2 regions of the Psychrobacillus sp. FSL K6-2365 genome follow, and region 2 is predicted to be linked to the other one. Evidence: riboswitches for the same ligand, from Rfam matches in the RefSeq annotation. Region 2 holds a riboswitch; the other holds the start of a gene.
The links. Region 2 has a riboswitch for preQ1 ahead of MKY29_RS17220 (QueT transporter family protein). Riboswitches for the same ligand answer to the same signal wherever they lie in the genome.

Region 1 (6,191 bases), 3.1 Mb from region 2:
CTTTCTTCTTTTTCGCTATAACAGCAAGTTCCAAACTTATTTATTGTTTAATAGTGATTAACGTACGTGCATTAATTTCACTTAGCGCTACATCCACGTCATCTTCAAAAGACTCAATATCTAAAGCCATCTTTGTTGCGATTTCTTTTACATGAATTGGGTCAATTAATTTAGTTTCCTCGGATTCCCAAAACAACTTTTTGTACCCTTCAACCGCAGTTAAGTCTGTTTTACCATCTTTTGAAATCATGTTATTTAACTGAGTGTCTAATCTATCTTGGGCAATTTCGTTATTAACTTCTACCTTTTCTTGAGACTGAGCATAATCGGTATTCATTTTACGAAGGAGTGTTTTTTCGATTTCAATAAAGTTTTTACGCTCAATTGCATCTGCCACCGTCATTTTGACTCCAGATACTTCAACAACAGTTCTTGCATTAGATTCTACAATCGATTTTTTGATTTGCTTTCTACGATCCATTAAATCTTTTATAGATTGTATACTTTCTTTGGCTTCCTTTTCAAACGCCTCAACAGTCTTAAAACCACGAATATTCTCTTTTGGTTTTTTAGACGCTGCGAAAGTTGTCTCGTTAATCTTCTTTAAAATGCGTGCATCCAATGTCTTTAACTCGCGTAAAGCTTTTGTAATTGAAATTTCCATCGGCATTTCACTCCTCAGTTGTCTCTTTATGGTAATTATTAGTCTATCGGAGATTACTAGGTTATTCAAGTAACCACATCATATGCTGCAGAGTATTAAACGATTCAACTTTTTGTCTCTCTTATTTCTTGGATATCGCTCAAGTACTGTACTGTTCATACTATTTATTAATAACTTTTGATCTCTTTTCATGGTTTGACATTTTTAGTTGTATTTTTCATCTCCAGGTTCATTTGTATTAATTCTTTACGGTCTATCATTCGTACACGGTTTTTCTTGGCCAGTGTCAAGGCCTGCGTTGTATAGGTACTATTCGTTATAACCCATGCCACTCCTGCATTATACATATTGATGGATGGAATAACTTCTTGTACAGCTTTTACACCAACTGCTTTCTTATAGCGTTTTGCTTGAACCACGATCGTTTCTTGTCCTTTGTTTAATATTAAATCTGCTCCAAAATCCCCTGTTGAAGGTGTATAAGTGACCTTGTATCCTTGATACTGAAAAAGTGTGCCTAGATAATCTTCAAATTGTCGGCCAGTCATTTGATCAATCTCCGCTATACCAGATTCCCGCATCCTTTTTTCAAAACTAGCTGTTCTCCATCCCATGATTATAATTATTACAACTACTCCAACACCTATTGCAACCCCTACCCCTATAAATGACTTTGTAGTATACCAACCTATTAACGCTGCTACAATAATTAGAAACCCGGTCAATTCGTCTACTATTTTCTGATCCTTTTTGGTTCGATTACGCATTAAATACACTTCCTTCTAAAATAGCTACCTTTGATTCAACATGGAACAAAGTATTTTTTGTATTATTTTTTCAACTATATAATTTATATATTGGTATTTTAAGTATTATTTTTAATCTATTTTAATTATACGACATTCCTATATAACATCCAGTACCTGTAAAAAATGTTTTTTATACCTCTTTTTTAGATCTATCTAGAAATAGATATATGTAATAAAAAAGATAAAGTGGTCACTGTGCAATAAATTAATAAAACTAAAAAAACCTCCCAAGATTATGGAAGGCTAAACTTTTCACTTTTCATAAAATCATTCAGACAGAAGACGCTTCTCCTTTACTATTACTACTTGATTCAAAATAAGCGCCCCAATCATCTGAATAACCGTTTTCACGATAATTTGACCTACAATGGCAGCAGGAACTGCTTCCCATGGAAGAAAATTTGCTCCAAGAGGACTTAAGCCAATTACAACAAAAATTACAGAATCTAGGAATCCGCCAACTATCCCGCTATAGAATACACGCCATGCCATTGGTAATTTTAGTCTTGTGTAAATCTCTGTATCTGCTGTTTCAGCTACAACAAATGAAATTGCCGAAGCAAGTACAATTAATAAAGTATCCCCCAATATAAATGAGGCTAGTGCAGAAAATGCTAAAGCCACAAAAATAAATAAGTAGGTTTTTGCTCTCCCATATTTATTTTGTACAAGGTCTCGGAAAATAAAAGTAGCTCCCACGAAAAGTGTTCCCATAGGGACGATAAACATGGCAAACTCTAATGGTGCAAAAGCTGCTGTTACGACATTAGCAGTCACTATTGATATTAAATAAAATAAGATTCTCATGCTATTACTCCTTTAGTAGATTTTGAACTCAAGTACTCGTTCAGTCCTTTATTTCTCAGCTTACACGCCGGGCACTTCCCACAGCCATCTGCTATTACTCCGTTATAACAGGTCAACGTTTTCTTTTGGACAAACTCTAGTGCTCCAAGTTGATCTGCCAGCTCCCATGTTTGTGCCTTGTTCAACCACATGAGTGGTGTTTCAATCACAAAAGTAGAATCCATTGTAAGATTTAGCGTTACGTTTAATGACTTCACGAAAATATCACGACAATCTGGATAGCCACTAAAATCAGTCTCACACACACCAGTTACGATATGCTTTGCTCCGACCTGGCTAGCTAAAACACCGGCAAAAGATAAAAAGAGCAAATTCCGACCAGGTACAAAAGTCGACGGCAATTCACCTTTTTCTCCGTCCTCTACTTTTATGTCATCTCGCGTCAATGCGTTCGGTGCAAGCTGGTTTAAAAGTGACATATCCAGTATGTGATGCTTTACACCGATTTCCTTCGCTATCTCTTTTGCACATTCAATTTCAAGACTATGTCTTTGCCCATAATCAAACGTCACTGCCTCGATTTCTTTAAAACGTTCCTTCGCCCAAAACAGACAGGTCGTGCTATCCTGACCACCACTAAACACTATAATTGCTTTTTCCTGCTTCATCCGTAAACTCCCTTATACTGAAAAAACAGCACCCAAGAAAGAATGCTGTTATCTTCTTAGTTTTTTTAAATTGTCTAGCTTCAGCGCCTAGCCCCTCGTGTCGCTTTAGGCTTTCAGTAAAGGCATAAAGAAGCCTTTACGTGTAATCCTTCCAGCGCTTTTCGGGACTTACATAGGCACTTCCGCTTTTCTAAAGAGGGTAGCTAAAACCTCTTCCTTAAAAGGATTATTCAATTATCGATTATCAATTTTCTCTGGATACAGATCGTGGTTCATCAATCGAAAATCCGCCATTTCTACATACTTCGTCCCCGGTCTTCCATAGTTACACCACGGATCAATCGAAATACCTCCGCGTGGTGTGAATTTACCCCAAACTTCGATATACCTTGGATCTAGCAATTCAATTAAATCGTTCATGATAATGTTCACACAGTCCTCATGGAAATCTCCGTGATTTCTAAAGCTGAACAAATACAATTTTAACGATTTACTTTCTACAATTTTTTTATCCGGAATATACGAGATATACATCGTTGCAAAATCGGGCTGATTTGTAATTGGGCATAAACTTGTGAATTCTGGACAATTAAACTTCACAAAATAATCCCTAGTAGAATGAAGATTATCTACCGACTCCAATACCTCAGGTGCATAATCAAATGAATATTTTGTGCCTTGGTTACCTAACAATGTTAAATCCTTTAAACCTTCATCATGACTTCTTCCAGACATAATAAAAAACCTCCTATAAAAAATGTTTCCCAACACTTTCAAAAGAGGCTTCTTTGAACCAATCTATGCAAACAAAAGGATAAAAACAAAAAAGCCACGTCCAAATTTATATGGACATGGCGAATAGTCATGTATCCATAGTTTTTTATAGAGGGTATAAGCTATGAACCTCTCCCGGTCAAGTACGGGTACTCAATCATATTATAGAATATTGACCAAAACGTCAAATAGGTATTTTAGTCATTGGATATTCAAATCTTATTTTAAGAGATTCAAATTTTTTTATAATATCATGCATAAACTCAAACTATATTGACTATATTGTTAATAGAATAAGAGATTAAGGAGGAACAATAATGAAACATCAACTTTACTTACCGGAACAATTACCAGAAACAACAGAAGAGTTATTAAAGTTAATATTACAAACTATCTTAGCCTAGGAGAGATTTAGATTATCAAAGAGACTCAGAAACATAGAAAAGTAGATACCTCTACTTATGTGGAGATATCTACTTTTTGTATTTAATTTCAGCTTGTCTATAAAGTGTCCCATTACTATCCTTGAGTAAGGCTAAATACTCTTACCACTTAATTATTTTCTACTGGCAATCTCTACTACAATTAATGGTATTTCATCTTCCTTCCATACATTATCCTTAAGTCTTGAGTACAGAGTAGCTATTATTGTATGCAGCTATTGTTTTGTAACCTAAACTATAATTACATGCCCCCCCAATCTCCTTTTGCTAAATTGTATTAGAATCTGTATGGTTTTACTTAATAGATAAAACACGAAATAATCAGTTAATTACAATCATTTGATGTTTCTTGCTGTTCATTACTCTAAAATCAGATATGATAAAGATATAAAATAAATTTAGGGTGATAATTTAATGAAAAAGTTAGTCCATGTTGTTGGGGCAATTATTGAAAATAATCAGCATGAAATATTTTGTGCGTTAAGAAGTCCGTCAATGTCACTTCCAAATCTTTGGGAATTTCCTGGTGGAAAAATTGAGTCCGGAGAAACTCCAGAGCAGGCTTTACAGCGAGAAATTACAGAGGAATTTAATTGTGCAATTGAGATTGGTCATAAGGTTGAAGATACTACTTATGAATACGAAAAATTTATCGTTAGACTAGAAACTTATAAAGCAAAACTATTAGAAGGTATCCCTATTGCAGCAGAGCATGCCGACACTAGGTGGGTTACTCGGGAAAACTTACATAAGCTTAATTTTGCAGCTGCTGATATTCCTGCAGTTGAAAAAATAGTAAGTGAAAAAATAGTAAGTGAAAAAATGTAATTCGGAAAATATGAATGAAATGACGTGATTAATATGGAACAATTGATTCGCAAAATGAAGAATTCATTATATAAAGGATTTATCGATCAAAGTAATCCAGTAACAGGACACTTTAAGCCTAAGCTACTATCAAATAAAGCTCATGAAAATGTTCTATCTACACTTCTTCAAGAAATGAAAACATGCGAAACCTTCACTTTTTCCGTAGCTTTTATTACCGAGGGTGGTTTAGCTACATTAAAAACTATGCTATTCGATCTTCAGCTAAAAGGTATAAAAGGCCGTATTCTAACGTCTACTTTTCTAAATTTCAATCAACCCAAAATGTTTAAAGAACTATTAAAACTTGAAAATGTAGAAGTCCGTCTAACTGGCGTCAAAGGCTTCCACTCTAAGGGATATATATTTGAACACAAAGACTATTATTCTTTAATAGTAGGAAGCTCAAATTTAACGGATAGCGCTTTAAAAGCTAATTATGAATGGAATGTCTATTTAACTTCTTTAGAAGATGGAGAAATCATTCATCATTTTAAAAATCAATTTGAAGAGGCTTGGAGCGAGGCTATCCCTTTAACCATAGATTGGATTAATCATTACAATCTTAATTATGAACAACAGCCTTTCATTAAACAGGCATCCTCAAATGTATTTGAATTGAACACAGACTATCTCACAAACAGTTTATCCGATAGTCTTACTATTCAGCCAAATAAAATGCAAATAGACGCTCTGAAACAGTTAAGAACTCTTCGTGAAAACGGTGCTAAAAAGGGATTAATAATCTCTGCTACTGGTACAGGAAAAACATATCTATCTGCTTTTGATGTTCGTAACTTCACACCTAAAAAAATGCTATTCGTTGTACATAGAGAACAAATTTTGAAGAAGGCACTTCAAGATTACCAAAAAATATTAGGTGGACACCCCGATGATTACGGATTACTTTCGGGTAATTCTAAAGATACAGGTGCTAGATACTTATTTGCAACAGTTCAAACTCTATCATCGCAATCACATTTACAACAGTTCCCAAAAGATGAATTCGACTATATTTTAATAGATGAAGTACATCGTGCAGGTGCAGATTCTTACCTGAATATTATTAATTACTTTGAACCCGATTTCTTACTTGGAATGACAGCCACTCCTGAACGTACGGACAGTTTTAACATTTTTGAGCTCTTTGATTACAATA
Region 2 (6,191 bases):
TATAAATCGTCAATCTCTTTAATAGACTATAATCTACTAATGTTAATTTAGGTTTGTAAAATTATTAAGATTTGTAATGACATTGCCAAGTTGTCGTAATATTCTCGTAACAAAGTATTGGTAAGATGTGCTTAGACTGAAAAAGCAAGGGGTAGAGTATTTGAGAAGAATTCTTTGGACACTCATCATCACATTTGCACTATTGGTTAGCGGGACAAGCACAAGCCTAGCCGCATCTTCAACATACACTGTACAAAAAGGAGATACTTTGTATAAAATTGCTAAAACACACAAAGTGTCTGTATCAACTTTAAAGTCTTGGAATAATCTAAAATCAGATACGATCAAACTCAATCAAAGCTTAAAAATTTCTTCAAAAGCGGCTACTGCTGCGAAGAAAAAGAAAACTCCCTCTAGAACAACAGAGGATAAAGTAGTTAAAGAGATTGTTGTCTCTGCAAGTGCATTCACAGCAACTTGTAACGGATGCTCTGGTGTCACTAGCACAGGTATTAACCTAAAACGCAATCCAGATGTAAAAGTCATCGCAGTAGATCCAAAAGTAATTCCACTTGGCACCAAAGTTTATGTCGAAGGTTATGGATACGCAGTAGCTGGAGATACAGGTAGTGCTATCAAAGGGAATAAAATAGATGTATTTTTTTCATCGAAAAGCGAAGCCTATAAATGGGGTCGTAAAAGTGTCAAAGTTAAAATCTTAGAATAATAGAAACGTGCAAGCATCGACTTGTGCTGGAGTTAGATATAGATAAAACCAACTTTCTTAACTAGAAAGTTGGTTTTTTGATGTAAAAGATATCATTTCTTCGCATATTACTTCATAGTAGGATTGTTCATGTGGTACAAAGCTCTCTTTATCAACCATTTGATGAATTGGTCTTCTTGTTCCATCTTCCTCTACCTCGAAACCGATTATCTCTATTTCCTCTATTTCACTCTGCCATAAACTCACAAATTGAGTTATTTCCACTCTTACTACGCCAGACACTTCCTCAACCTGTAGCGTAAATTGTTCCCAATCCAATGCGCAGTCGTATAAAAATACATGGGCTAATTCATTATCTATTAAATCATCCGTCGTAACAGAGTATTTTATAACACCAAGTGAATACAATTCCTCAAAAAGGATATCAATTCCAAGCTCCTCTTTTACCTCGCGTATCCCATCAAAAACTGTTTCACTTTCCAATAAATGACCCGCGGCAGTAATATCCAACAATCCCGGATAATCCTTCTTCAAGTTGCTGCGTAATTGTAAGTAAACATATTGTTTTCCTTCATGACTACCAATGAACCAGCATTGAAATGTTTCATGCCATAATCCAAGACGATGAATTTCCTCTCGGGTATCTACACCTATTTGCTGATGCTGCTCGTCAAATACTTTTAGTAGCTCCTGCTCCATATAATCCCTCTTAATTTATTTATTTTCAATTAGCTCTACAAATTTATTTAATTTGTCCAAGGAAATGATGTTCTCATTACATTTTTGACTATCTTGGCAAATATAATTTCCTCGCGTTATAAATGCATCCTGAGTCATGCCCTTGACCGAAGAAGTAAACATTCCAATTTCTTCAGTTCGATTACATAATGCACAAATCCCTTTTTTATTGGAGTTTTTATAACCCCCAGAAATTCCTACTAATTTATTTTTGTATTCAATAACAAGAAATTTTTTATTGGACCCTTTATCCAACCAGCCTAAATAAGATAATTCTTTAAAGTCTATATTCTCTAATGAAGGAATTTTGAGTTTCTTCGCTTTCGGAAAAATCTTTTTGATAGCAGTCTCGCTTATCTCTTTAAAGGGGATAACATAAGGCTTTAGGGTTTCTAGAAAACTTTCTGCTTCTAATTTTTCTTTTATTTCTACAATTGCTTTCAATAGGTTTTTTTGAGCTTCTGTAGATTCCTCAAATAGCCCAAGTACTTTCTCTAATGACAGTGCTCTTAGGGCATTTAATACTCCGCGATCATTTACTGTTGCATGTCCATTTACCAATGCCTGTGTCTGTTTTTTGATAAAGTTGTATTGATCACTTCTAATGAAAGGATTCATATTTACCTCTCCATTCACAATTATTTTCGTTAGTCCAATTGTATCGAATAATAATTGATTAATAAACGGATAAGATGATTAGTAATTGTTTTCACCATATGAATACAAAAAAACTGATAGCCCCTAAAGGAGCTACCAGTATATACTTTTACTTTGTATAGACAATTTTCTTAACAGTTTCGACCGAAAGATAATACTCATTTGCAAGCTGTCCCATAGAAACACCATTTCTATACGCTTTCTTTAAAGAATTATTTCGCTCATCAATACGTTTCCTTTCACCTGAAACTGTTCCCCATTGTTTATAAGTTTTTCCCGGTTTAGGAATATAAATTGTTTCCCCTTGAATATACTTTTGAATTTCCTTCACTAGCTCCTCAGGTAAAACGGAAGTTGCCTTGATATATGTCATTTTACGCTCGCTCCTTATTTTTAACTATTTAAATAAGGTGCAAAGCCAACATTATGAAATGGCGATATAATTTAATTTATAGCTTCTCATACAAAGATCGCCTTTCCATCATTAGGCTTTGCATGAGGCGTTGCACTGTCTAGCAATTTTATACTTTTTGCCATTCTGCTCACCTCCAAGTTGCGCTACTTACTATTTTAATACAAGTAGAATTTTTTAAAAACCTACATAGTGTAATTTCGCTCACTTTCTTTTTTTTAATCGTTCAAGTAATTGGCCGACCCTTTCCTTCTGGTCCATTGTTTGTTCACTAAGTAGCTCAATTTCATATTTATCTTGTATTACTGAAATATTCACTATGTCCCCTTGATTTAGCTTAGACTTTAAATCAGAGCAATGGATTTGAAGGCTCTCGGTTTCATTTGGGTATTTCAAAAAGACTGCAAAGTCCCCTTCGAAACGGTCTAACGTGTATTTATTCAAATTCACTCACAACCTCTCCTTTGCTATTTAATAATGTAGCTGCATCCCCATCGTTTCTCCACATTTGTCCAGTCGTCCATTTCAAATAGCCCGAACCTTCTTTTGCTTTCGGACCACTTGTGACGTAAATCGTCTCCCCAGCCAGTAAGCTTATGTTTGGAAACTTGAATGTTTGATTGCCCGCTACGGAAACTAATTGCCAATCCTTCAAACTAACAGTAGTACCACCAGAATTGGTAATGCCTACTATTTCACCTCGGAGGTCTTTACTTGAAATATTAATCCCTTCAGTTACGGTATCAGCAATTTCAGTTGGTTCTACGTTTCCATTTGTCAATACGTTATAATCTACTCCATCTGTTTCCACGACTATATTGCCAACTACTGCAGTGCCATATATTTGTGAACTAATCCGCTCCAACCTTGACTTGACTTCTGCATCTGGGTGTCCATAAGAATTATCTTTCCCATAGCTAAGAATTGTAACTTCTGGTTTTACTGCCTGTATAAAATCTTCCGAGCTACTCGTGTCAGAACCATGATGTCCTGCTTTCAATACAGTTGACTTTACGTTCGACCGCTCTAGTATTTCTTTCTCTATACGAATATCTGCGTCCCCCATCAATAAAAATGAAACTTCCCCATAAGTTATTTTTAAGACAATAGATGCTTCATTATTATCATCTGATTCTTCTCCAACATTTAAAACAGTAATATCTAAATCATCATCTAAGGGAATCGTATCTTCAATATTCGGCACAATGAACGGTATGTTTTTATCTAAAATAAGCTGAAGCATTTCCTCATACGTTTGAGAGGTATGTACTTTACCTGAATCCACAAAGTTTTTTATAGAGACAGAGTTCAAAACGGAAATAAGTCCGCCGATGTGATCAGCATCTGGATGTGTCGCTACTACATAATCGAGTTTCTCGACATCATGCGATTTTAAATAAGCAACTACTTCTTTTCCAGCATCTTTTGTACTTCCATCAACTAGTAGATTTTTTCCATTTGGGGATTGTACTAATATAGAGTCACCTTGTCCTACATCTAGAAAATGGACTTTCATTTTATTACTAGTCCCTACAGGTGTCTGAGACGTTTCAATTGTCGTGTTCGTTTGCTGATTTATAGTACAACCAGAAAGCAAAAATACTATACAAATACAAATTGTCATTACTATCTTTCTCATAAAAAACCTTCCTTTTCGTTGCTGTGTTCCATTCTATCATAGGATAACAATATTCATATATTACAATTTCCCTTGACAGTTGATAACAATTCGCATAAAATAACTCTTTGTGAAAACTAACGTGGTTCGAGAACCTCCCACGGAAAAAAACTAAGGAGAAATGAATAAAATGAAAACAAAGACTATAGCAGTAACTGGTGTTATTGCCGCTCTTTATGTCGCGGTATCTCTACTAGTGGCTCCTTTTGCATTTGGTGCAGTACAGTTTCGTATTGCGGAGATGTTTAATCACTTAATCGTATTTAATAAAAAATACTTTTTTGGAATTGTATTAGGAGTATTCATCACTAATCTGTTCTCTCCAATGATGGCCTACGACCTTACATTCGGAGTAGCACATTCTATTATTACGTTATCATTAACGATTTTTGCTACTAAATATGTCAAAGGAAACTTTGCACGTTTGGCTATCAATACCATTCTGTTTACATTTACAATGTGTATTATAGCATTTGAATTAATGCTTTGGTTTGATATACCATTCTTGTATACATGGTTAACAGTTGCAGCTGGTGAATTCGTCGTTCTAGCAGTTGGTATTCCAATTATGCTTGCTTTAAATAAAAGACTAAATTTCAAAACGCTCCTCTAAATAATTTCACCCGATTCTAGAAAGCTAGAACCGGGTGTTTTTTATTCTTCTATTAATCCTTTCTCAACTAAAAAGTCATGAGCTACATCCTCTGGTTTATCACCGTCAATATCTACTCTAGCATTCATCTTTAGCATATCTTCTTCGGATATTTTACCTGCTAACTCGTTTAGCACATCCTCTAGCTCGGGAAACTTTTCTAGAGCATCCATACGCACGACTGGAGCTGCATCATACTTAGGGAAAAACCCTAAATCATCCTTTGTCGTTTGCAAATCAAATCGTTCGATACGTCCATCAGTCGTAAACGCTGGTATAACATCGACATCTCCGTTTTTCAATGCTTCATACATTACATTTGGATCTAGGCTTTGTGTTTCCGAAAAAACAAATGGATACGTGTTTATTAGATCGTCAAAACCATCTCCCTTTCTTTCATAAAATGCATGAGGTGCCCCAAATATCATACCTCCAGTTTTGGAAGCCTCCACTAAATCAGAGTAAGTTTCTGCACTGTACTCATTATCTTTTGTATAAGCTAATGTATACGTATTTTCAAAACCAAGTGGACTTAACCACGTAGCTTCAAACTGTTCCTCATAACCTTTTCTAACTTTTTCCAACACAATATCTGAGCTCTCTCCTACCTCAGATTCCTCCTTCAACACATCTTTTAAACCTGTGCCAGTATACTCCACGTATAGATCAATATCGCCTTTTTCCAAAGCAGGAGTCATAATTGCTACTTCTCCTAGCCCCTCTTTATATTCCACATTAATATCAGTTTTCTCTTTAATATATTGCCCTAAAATCTGAGGTAGTATAAATTGCTCCGTCCACGGTTTCCCACTAATTACTAATGTTTCCTCAGAATCCGAGCAAGCGCTTAAAAGCAAAACTCCTACAAGTCCCACTATCCCCATTAACTTTTTCATCCCATCATCCTCCAGTATTCATTCCTTTTGGTGTAGCCTTTTTTTCAATCCATTTTAATATCAGATCAAACAAAATTGCTAATAATGCAACGGGTAATGCTCCAGCTAAAACAAGCGAATTATTGTAAGATTGCAATCCACGGTAAATTACATCCCCTAACCCTCCTGCTCCAACAAATGTTGCCAGTGTAGCAATTCCTACAGTCAGAACTGTGGCAGTTCGAATACCTGCCATTATAAACGGTAGAGCAAGTGGAAATTCAATCTGCCAAAGAAGCTGACTCTTCGTCATACCCATTCCTCTTCCAGCCTCAATCATAGATTCATCAATATTTGAAATACCAGTATATGTATTACGTAAAATAGGTAAGAGGGCGTAAATGATTAAGGCAATCAAAGCTGTTTTAGCGCCAATCCCTATTAACGGAACT

Region 1: it holds a riboswitch for preQ1, as region 2 does, so the genes downstream of both, queF (preQ(1) synthase) here and MKY29_RS17220 (QueT transporter family protein) in region 2, are expected to answer to the same signal.

Annotation. Positions count from the first base shown of each region.
Region 1 is NZ_JBBOOO010000001.1:352,559-358,749, reverse strand. It holds gene MKY29_RS01810 (hypothetical protein) at 41-664, opposite strand; gene MKY29_RS01805 (restriction endonuclease) at 853-1,431, opposite strand; gene MKY29_RS01800 (VUT family protein) at 1,741-2,280, opposite strand; gene queC (7-cyano-7-deazaguanine synthase QueC) at 2,277-2,948, opposite strand; gene queF (preQ(1) synthase) at 3,183-3,683, opposite strand; PreQ1 riboswitch class I at 3,815-3,861, opposite strand; gene MKY29_RS01785 ((deoxy)nucleoside triphosphate pyrophosphohydrolase) at 4,580-4,993, shown strand; gene MKY29_RS01780 (DEAD/DEAH box helicase) at 5,027-6,191, shown strand, end outside.
Region 2 is NZ_JBBOOO010000001.1:3,410,530-3,416,720, forward strand. It holds gene MKY29_RS17190 (3D domain-containing protein) at 161-727, shown strand; gene MKY29_RS17195 (NUDIX hydrolase) at 785-1,426, opposite strand; gene MKY29_RS17200 (FusB/FusC family EF-G-binding protein) at 1,442-2,083, opposite strand; gene MKY29_RS17205 (CD3324 family protein) at 2,232-2,495, opposite strand; gene MKY29_RS17210 (DUF3006 domain-containing protein) at 2,739-2,984, opposite strand; gene MKY29_RS17215 (MBL fold metallo-hydrolase) at 2,971-4,173, opposite strand; PreQ1 riboswitch class I at 4,289-4,333, shown strand; gene MKY29_RS17220 (QueT transporter family protein) at 4,343-4,825, shown strand; gene MKY29_RS17225 (glycine betaine ABC transporter substrate-binding protein) at 4,867-5,760, opposite strand; gene MKY29_RS17230 (ABC transporter permease) at 5,765-6,191, opposite strand, start outside.